2 regions of the Shewanella sp. Pdp11 genome follow, and region 1 is predicted to be linked to the other one. Evidence: riboswitches for the same ligand, from Rfam matches in the RefSeq annotation. Region 1 holds a riboswitch; the other holds the start of a gene.
What was found. A riboswitch is a leader RNA that binds a small molecule or an ion and turns the genes downstream of it on or off. The one in region 1 is predicted to bind cobalamin.
Positions count from the first base shown of each region.

Region 2: another riboswitch for cobalamin. It lies ahead of AYJ58_RS21030 (TonB-dependent receptor); the one in region 1 lies ahead of AYJ58_RS07625 (ABC transporter ATP-binding protein).

Region 1 is NZ_CP015194.1:1,725,186-1,729,401, forward strand. It holds gene metH (methionine synthase) at 1-1,034, opposite strand, end outside; gene AYJ58_RS07620 (histidine phosphatase family protein) at 1,311-2,042, shown strand; cobalamin riboswitch at 2,247-2,412, shown strand; gene AYJ58_RS07625 (ABC transporter ATP-binding protein) at 2,513-3,394, shown strand; gene AYJ58_RS07630 (FecCD family ABC transporter permease) at 3,435-4,216, shown strand, end outside.
Region 2 is NZ_CP015194.1:4,785,581-4,789,796, reverse strand. It holds gene AYJ58_RS21040 (hypothetical protein) at 1-634, shown strand, start outside; gene AYJ58_RS21035 (hypothetical protein) at 839-1,507, shown strand; cobalamin riboswitch at 1,644-1,876, shown strand; gene AYJ58_RS21030 (TonB-dependent receptor) at 1,986-3,947, shown strand; gene AYJ58_RS21025 (hypothetical protein) at 4,007-4,216, opposite strand, start outside.

The DNA of each region.
Region 1 (4,216 bases):
GGCAACACGCGCGGGTTATGTCTATCGACCGCTTCACGAATAACGCGGATATGTTCAGGCGTACTACCACAACAACCGCCGATAATATTGAGCATGCCTTCGCGCGCCCAATCTTCAATCACGTTTGCCATGTCTTCTGGGGTTTCATCGTAACCGCCAAACTCGTTCGGCAAACCCGCATTTGGATGCGCCGACACATAACACTCACTGATGCGGGATAATTCTTCGACGTATGGGCGCAGCTCTTTTGGCCCAAGTGCACAGTTAAGGCCGATAGATAAGGGCTTGATATGGCGTAGGGAATTGTAAAAAGCTTCGGTCGTTTGGCCAGTCAGTGTGCGGCCAGAGGCATCGGTAATGGTGCCCGAAATCATGATAGGTAAGAGGTCACTCGAATGCTGACCGAATAAGTCATCGAATACGGATTCAATCGCAAACAGCGCGGCCTTGGCATTTAAGGTATCGAATATGGTCTCGACCATAATGATATCCGCGCCGCCTTCAATCAGTGCCTTAGTGGATTCTTTGTAAGCAGTCACTAACTCATCGAAGCTGACGTTGCGATAGCCTGGGTCGTTCACATCAGGGCTAATTGAACACGTACGGTTAGTGGGGCCTAACACACCGGCGACGTAGCGTGGAATGCCTGTGGCAGCAAAGACTTCATCACAGGCTTCACGGGCGAGGCGTGCGCCGGCTAAGTTAATTTCGGCGGACAGCGACTGCATGTCGTAGTCGGCCATGGCGATGGTGGTGGCGTTAAAGGTGTTGGTTTCAATGATGTCGGCACCGGCGTTTAAGTAGTCGGTGTGAATTTGTTTGATGATGTGGGGTTGCGACAACACCAATAAATCGTTGTTACCTTTGACATCCGTGTGCCAATCTTTAAAGCGCTCGCCGCGATAGTCCTCTTCTTCCAGTTTGTAGCCTTGGATCATAGTGCCCATGGCACCGTCTAAGATCAGAATGCGCTCTGCAAGCTGTTTGCGAATGTCTGCTAATATCTGGCCGGCTTTGGTTGAGGGTATCGTCATAAATAATTACCTTAAATACAGCTAAGTTAAGTCCAAGCATCGACCCTTGTTATGCAAAGAGCATTTTATTCTGGTCTATCGACATTTGTTTTTGGATACTTGTTTTTATAAAATGCTTTTGGACATTTAAACGTATAGACGTCCATAATACGCGACTTATGATTGTCAGGGCAAGATGAAAGTCAAAGGCATTAGAATCTAGGTTCTAGGCTCTAGGCTCTAGGCTTTGGTTCCTAGCACCTAGATTCTAGATCCTAAGATTTTTAAAAGGCATATATGAAACAAGTTCGATTGTTATTGTTGCGCCACGGCGAGTGTGAAGGCGGCGCCATTTTACGCGGCCGTGTGGATGTGCCTCTAAGCGAAAAGGGCTGGCAGCAAATGTCGGCAGCAGTTGAGTCACAGGCCAGCGTGTGTAGCGCGATTTATAGCTCGACCTCACGCCGCTGCGCCGAATTTGCCCAAGCCTTTGCCGCCAAGCTGCATTCGACGGCGGCGCTGGTATCTGAGTCAAGGCCATTGCAGGCGCAGCTTTTATCGGGTTTACAAGAAATCGACTTTGGCGATTGGGACGGTCGTCGGCTCGATGAACTGTATCAACAAGCGGGCGAACATTTAGCGGCCTATTGGCAAAACCCTTGGCAAACACCGCCGCCCAATGGGGAAACTATGGCTAGTTTCGAGTCGCGGGTGAATGGGACGATTGACCAGATACTCGCCGCCGAGTTTAAACGGTTGATTATCGACTCAGATAACGCCGAGCAGGTTACGGGCGCTAGCGTGGGTAAGGGCTTGAGTACGGGTGAGCTGGCTGCCAAGGTATGGGTGGTGACCCACGGCGGGGTGATCCGTCACCTAATGGCGCGCGCCCTTGGGGTTGAACGGGCGGTGGGATTTTTCAGTCAACTCGATTTACCCGTGGCGGCCGTGGTGAGCATTACTGTGCTGCAGGATGAGCACGGCGTTTGTTACTGGCGTTTAGATTGGCCGAGCGGACGCTGCGAGTGATATGCATCGGCCTAAGGTGAAGATTTTTCTTGTCTTACCAGCGTGATTGTCGATTGCCTATTAAGGTAAATATAGGATAATGCGTTTTCCTGGCGTCCCCCTAAGCACGCGGCCTTGCAAGGCTTGCGATAGCGTATCGGATGACGTCACAGAAATAGGTGTTGGGAGTTTTGAGTGGTGCGAGTATGTTCTGTGGCAACGATTGCCAGCTTACACTGCAAAGGCTTGAAATCAATCTCAACATAATAGGGAATCGGGGAGCTGCTTGTCAGTCAGCCCGAACTGTGCCCGCAACTGTGAGTGACTTTTTATATTGTTTTTAATACAAAAAGTGACGAGTCAGGAGACCTGCCTATTTCTGTTATCGCTGCGTGCAGCCTTAGTTCTCGAGCGGGTGACTCGAGGGAGCCGATGACAATGTGCATAACCTTTTTTAATTCAGGTTTGGACTCGCTAGGAGCACCACTTTGGTGAAACTCTCTGCCATCCAAACGAGCCATACCTTGAATGACAGCGACACTCGCCCATCAGCGAGCCAAACGGTCGCGCTTGATGTCAGCCAGCTAAGCTGGTGTATCGATGGCAAAACCATTCTTTCCAATATTAACTTTGCGCTGCCTACCGGGCAGATGCTGGGTTTGATTGGTCCAAACGGTGCGGGTAAGTCTAGCTTGCTGCGCTGTTTATATCGCTTTGTTCGCCCGACTCAGGGCAAAATTACCCTGTTTGATCAAGATATTGAGCGTTTATCGCCCAAGGCGTTTGCTTGCCGAGTTGCCGTAGTGCAGCAAGACACGCCGCACTATTTTGACCTCACCACAGAGCAATTGGTCAGCATGGGCTTAACACCGCATAAGGGCATGTTCGATACCAATTCGAGCTGTGACGGCGAGCGCATAGCCAAGGCTCTAGAGAAAGTCGGCCTGAGCCATAAGATGCATCAACAGTACGAGCACTTATCTGGCGGTGAAAAGCAGCGTGCCTTAATCGCCCGTGCCATAGTGCAGCAGCCGCAGCTATTAATCCTTGATGAGCCAACCAACCACCTCGATGTGCGTTATCAAATCCAAATCCTCGAATTGGTGCGTAGCCTTGGCATCAGCGTGATTGCCTCTATTCACGATCTCAATTTAGCCAGCGCCCTGTGCGACAGTTTGTTGTTGATCCATAACGGTGAAGTCAGCGCTATGGGCACGCCAACTGAAGTATTAACCGAGGCGCGAATTGGCGATGTGTTTGGCGTGTGCGCTAAGGTATCGACCCATCCACAACATAAAAAGCCCTTGATCAGCTACTTTTATGGTTACCATGACTTAACGCACCACATGGCTGAGCGAGGCGAGGGCGGATGATTCAGGGAGTAAATAGCATTTCATCTCACATTTGGGGCGTATGGTGACACCTTTGACGAGACAACAACTGATGCTGGTCGCATTAGGCATAATCACTTTGATAACCCCCATTGCCGCCACAAGTTTTGGCGCGGCGAACATCAGTTTTATCGATGTTATCCAAGTGTTTATCAATAAAATGGCCAACCTCACTCAAGCCAATGGCATGACAGAGCGCATCGTGATGGAGCTCAGGCTGCCGCGTATTTTGCTCGCCTTTGTGGCGGGTGCGGGCTTGTCCTTGGCGGGCAGTGTGCTGCAAACTGTGACCCGCAATCCGCTGGCCGACCCTTATCTGTTTGGTATTAGTTCCGGCGCGTCCTTTGGCGCTGTGGTGATGTTGACGATATTCACAGGCTCTGGATTTTTTGATAATGCGGGCATGGCGGCAAACTCGGGGATTTTTAGTGGCTCGGGTGCCTTGTCGGGTTTGCTTTGGTTTAGCTTGCCCTTCGGCGCTTTTATTGGCGCCAGTTTGTCGGTACTGATAGTGCTGGCCTTGTCTGGCCTTGGGCTCAATAGCCAAGTGGAGCGCATGTTGCTCTCAGGCGTGGCGACCTCTTTTATGTTTGGCGCGTTAACAAGTTTGTTGTTGTATTTCGCCAGTCCGCAGGCGACGGCTTCTGTGTTGTTTTGGAGTTTAGGCAGTTTTGCTAAGGCCAGTTGGTCCTTATTAGTGCTGCCGACACTGGTGATTGGCGCGAGTTTGTTCATTATTTTAGGCATGAAACGGCAGATCATGGCGTTGCAAGCGGGGGATGAAACGGCGCATACCTTAGGGGT
Region 2 (4,216 bases), 1.9 Mb from region 1:
TGTCGCGAGTATTACGTCAAATAGCTGTGCTTTTGCAATCTTAAGTCCAACGGGTGAGGCGCACTTTTGGGGCAATGAAACGAACTGTGGTATCGATTGGCTCAAACAAACGGATATTAAAGGCGTGAACAGTATTGTCAGTGTTGGCACGGGATTTTTGTTGCTGCGTGACAATGCCGTACCGCAAATCCTGGTCGATGATAGTGACTACGCCTATCTATATGGTTTTCACTATGCTCAAGATATTCTCAATCGGTATTGGCAGGAGGGAAGCAAGATCATCCCAGGTTCGGCATCATTTGTATTTACCCGTCCTGATGGCAAAGTCGTGCCAGTAGGTTATAGGGCTAACCTAGAAAATGTTGAGAAGCTCATAGCGCGTATTCCACGATTAACTTGGTTAGCGAAGGCGGGTGAGGGGTATGTCGGGATCAGTGAACAGGGAGAGTGGGTCTCTTGGTCGATGAATAACGAGATGTTTGCCAAATCTCCGCTACCGCCTGCCGATTCGTTGGTAATAAAGCCGCTGGATTTTACCCCTGTTGCCCAATGCGAAACGCCAGAGCAAAGACTGGTGATTCTGAGTCAGGAAAGGCCTAAACCTGAAGTAAAAATGTGGTTATTTAGCGAATAGCACTAACCTTTTTACCGTTACTGTGCAGATAAACGGAATATTTCCCTGTTATTCAAGCCGTGATAGTGATTATTTCTTTTAAAGTGGCAGTTAATATAACTTTTTGACTGTTTTCAGCGAAGGTTCTTCGTTAGAATGCTGGGTGTTTTCTGTTCAATTTCATGATGTCGTATTAATTATAAGTGCGATACAAGGATGATAAGTATGAAATTAGCATTGTGTTCACCTATTGGATTGTTTCAAGGTGCCAGTGTGTTATTACTCTGCAGCTTAATTGGCTCAGAGCCAGTTCAAGCCACATTAGATATAGCTCGGAGCGAAAGCGGCGCTGCTCATACCCATGTATTGCCGGTATTTGGTCAGCAATTAGGGTTCAATCTGCCTGCGGGCTGGAAGCAGGCTTATCATGAGGAGCAAGCAGGCATGTTTATGGCAGAATATGTGCCTGAGCAGGAAGCATTAACCCAGTGGAGTGCACTATTTTGCGTGCAGGGCTTTAAGGATATGGCCGAGAGTATTAGCCCAGAGCGTTTTTTAGATGCGATGGCCCAGACCTATAAATCGACCTGTGACGGCGAAGTGGTGTACCAGAAGCTCGGCGACACTGAAGTTGATGGACACGAGGGATTTAGGGCTATTTTAGGCTGTACAGCCATGCCCAATATCCACAATGCCACGCAAGTGAATCCCAAAGCCTATGCTTCGATTCCTCAAGGGGAAATTGGCTACTATACGGTTGTCAGTGGCAATAAAGATTTGTATCTACTGCATAAGTCGATGCGAGGTGCCGTTTTTTCTGTCGATAAACCACCACTGCAGGCAGATAATAGCCAAGATTTTATCTCCGCTTTAGTCCCATTCTCCTTGAAGTAGACTGTAGACGTTCGCTTGAGTTTGATGGACTTTCATCCGTATAGACGTCTATAATGCGCGCGCTCAGGCTCTATAATGTGCTGAGCCTTAAGGGAGTATCGCTGTTTTATTGATGGCTGTGCCCTATGAATCAAATTTTTAGTCAACCTTCTGAGGTGCTTGCGTGCGAAAGCCGCGAGATAATCGGGAAGCCAGTGAAATTCTGGCACTGCCCCCGCAACGGTAAAAGGTGAGAGAAGACCGCGTTTGATTGGTGTGTTCAAGACAGAGCCCGATAGTCAGAATGTTAAAGGTCAGTCTCGCGTTAATTCTATTTTTACGGATTAACATAGCCTAAGTCCGGAGACCGGCCCTAAAGGTGTTTTTGAGATTTCGGTGGGCAGATCTCAAAATGCGATAGTCACTGTCAGTATCTTTTACTGAATGAACAGTATCGTGGCGCTAATGCCCCGTTTTCCTTGCAGGAGTTAAAGGTAAAATGGGAACAAATCCAACCAAAATCGCGCTGCTGATCGGTAGCCTTTGCAGTTTTTCCGTTATCGCGCCCGCTATGGCGGCTGACGCTACCAGCACAGCGAAAGTCGACGAGCATCTTGTCGTGATTGGCCGCTCTGACAATACCCCGTTAAATATTGCCGCGAATGTGAATGTGATTGACGCTGCGGCGATTGAAATGAGCGGTGCCACTAGTGTGACTGAGGTTTTACGCGGTCAAAGTGGTATTCAAATTTCAGATAATAACATCGGTACTAGTTTTGCGATGCGTGGCTTTAGCGCCAGCACTGCTGTGAATAACACGCTGATTTTACTTGATGGTCGTCGCCTCAATAATATCGATATCGCAGCTCCTAGTCTTAATGCCATTCCGCTTAACCAAGTCGAACGCATCGAAATTTTATCGGGTAGTGCGGGTGTGCTTTATGGTGACCAAGCGGTAGGCGGCGTGATCAATATTGTCACTAAATCCCCTGAAAATACCGGCGGTAGCGTACAGTTATCCGGCGGCAGCTTTGATACCTATGAAGGTCGCGGTGATGTGTCTGGCGCGATCAACAAAGATTGGCGTTACTTTTTCACCGGTAGTTACAACCAAGGTGACAACTATCGCAAACATAATGCTAACGAAACCGGCTCTATTCTTGGCCGCATTCAATATAAAACGGCCACAGACTCGTTCTTCGTTGAAACCAGCTATTACGACGATGACCGTGAAAATCCTGGCTCGCTTACTAAAGATCAATTTAAAGACAACCCACGTGACTCTGGGAACCAGAAGCAATATTCTCACGAAATGACCACTGCGGCGCGTACGGGTTACCAGCATCAGCTCAATCAAAACTGGGCGCTGGCGGCGGATTTAGATTACAGCGATACCTTAGTGTCTTCTTTTAATTGGGGGGCGAACAGCCATAATACACGCTCACTGTTGATGTTTAGCCCTAAAGCGTTAGCGAGCTACAGTACGCGTCAAGGTGAGCTAAACCTAGTCACAGGTTTAGACATTAGCCGTGGTAAGGCTGATTTTGACACTATGGCGCGCAGTAATGTGCAGCAAACACAAAGTGCTTACTTACAAGCCACTGTGCCATTAAGTCATACCCTAAGTTATGTTGTGGGTGGGCGATATGCGCGGGTGACCGACGAGTTAGTCGATCGCAAAGTTTATCCTAGTGGTATCGATTTAGATGAAGATGCTACTGCATTCGAGTTCGGCCTAAACTACCGTCCTAATACAGATCACAGATTCTATCTACGTGGCGATGAAAACTTCCGTTTTGCCAAAGTGGATGAGCAAGCTTATACCCCTAAAGATGTGTTTGGCTTAAAGCCGCAGACGGGCCGCTCCTACGAAGCGGGTTGGGATTGGACTCTCGCGAGCCAAACTCTACGAGTGAGCCTATATCGTCTCGATTTGGAAGATGAAATCGTGTTCGATCCTAGCGCGGAGACACCTCCAAATGGAGATTTTCAAGGCGCTAACGTCAATGCCGACGCTTCTCGTCGTTATGGCGCGAGTGCCGATTGGGATTGGCAGGTGACTAAAGCGCTGCAGCTCGGGCTAGAGTATAACTATATCGATGCTGAATTTACTGACGGTATCAATGATGGCAAAGAGCTGTCTTGGGTGGCAAAACACACAGGGCGCGGTTATGTCAGCATGGATTTTGCTGAGCATTTCCAGGTGTTTGCCGAAGCTATCTACACGGGTGATCGTTTTATTGAAGGCGATAACGGCAACGAAGGCGATAAGCTGGCAAGTTACGTGCTTGGTAATTTAGCCTTGAACTACAATCGTGATGCTTGGCTTGCCAGCCTGCGTATCGATAATGTATTCGATAAAGATTATGTCAGTGCAGGTTATTACGGTGGCGATTGGGGGGATAGTTATTACTCTGGTCGAGGCCGTGATATTCGTTTAACCCTTGGTTATCGTTTTTAATATCTGACTACATAAGCTATTTTGCAGCCTTTAAATGAATATAAAGGCTGCTTTTGCTATTATCTATTCTTAAATTGTTTATCTTGTTCTTCTTTATTTAGCGGTTTAATACCAAGATAATATTCATAGCTATTTTTATCATTATTATCGGCAGATATCTCATTTTTATTATTAACTTCTTTCGATGTGTTGTCTTCTTTGTTTGCATACATAGTTAATTTAGGCTTAGTCTGTTTAGACTTGGTCTCCTCTGCAGCTGACTTATTCGC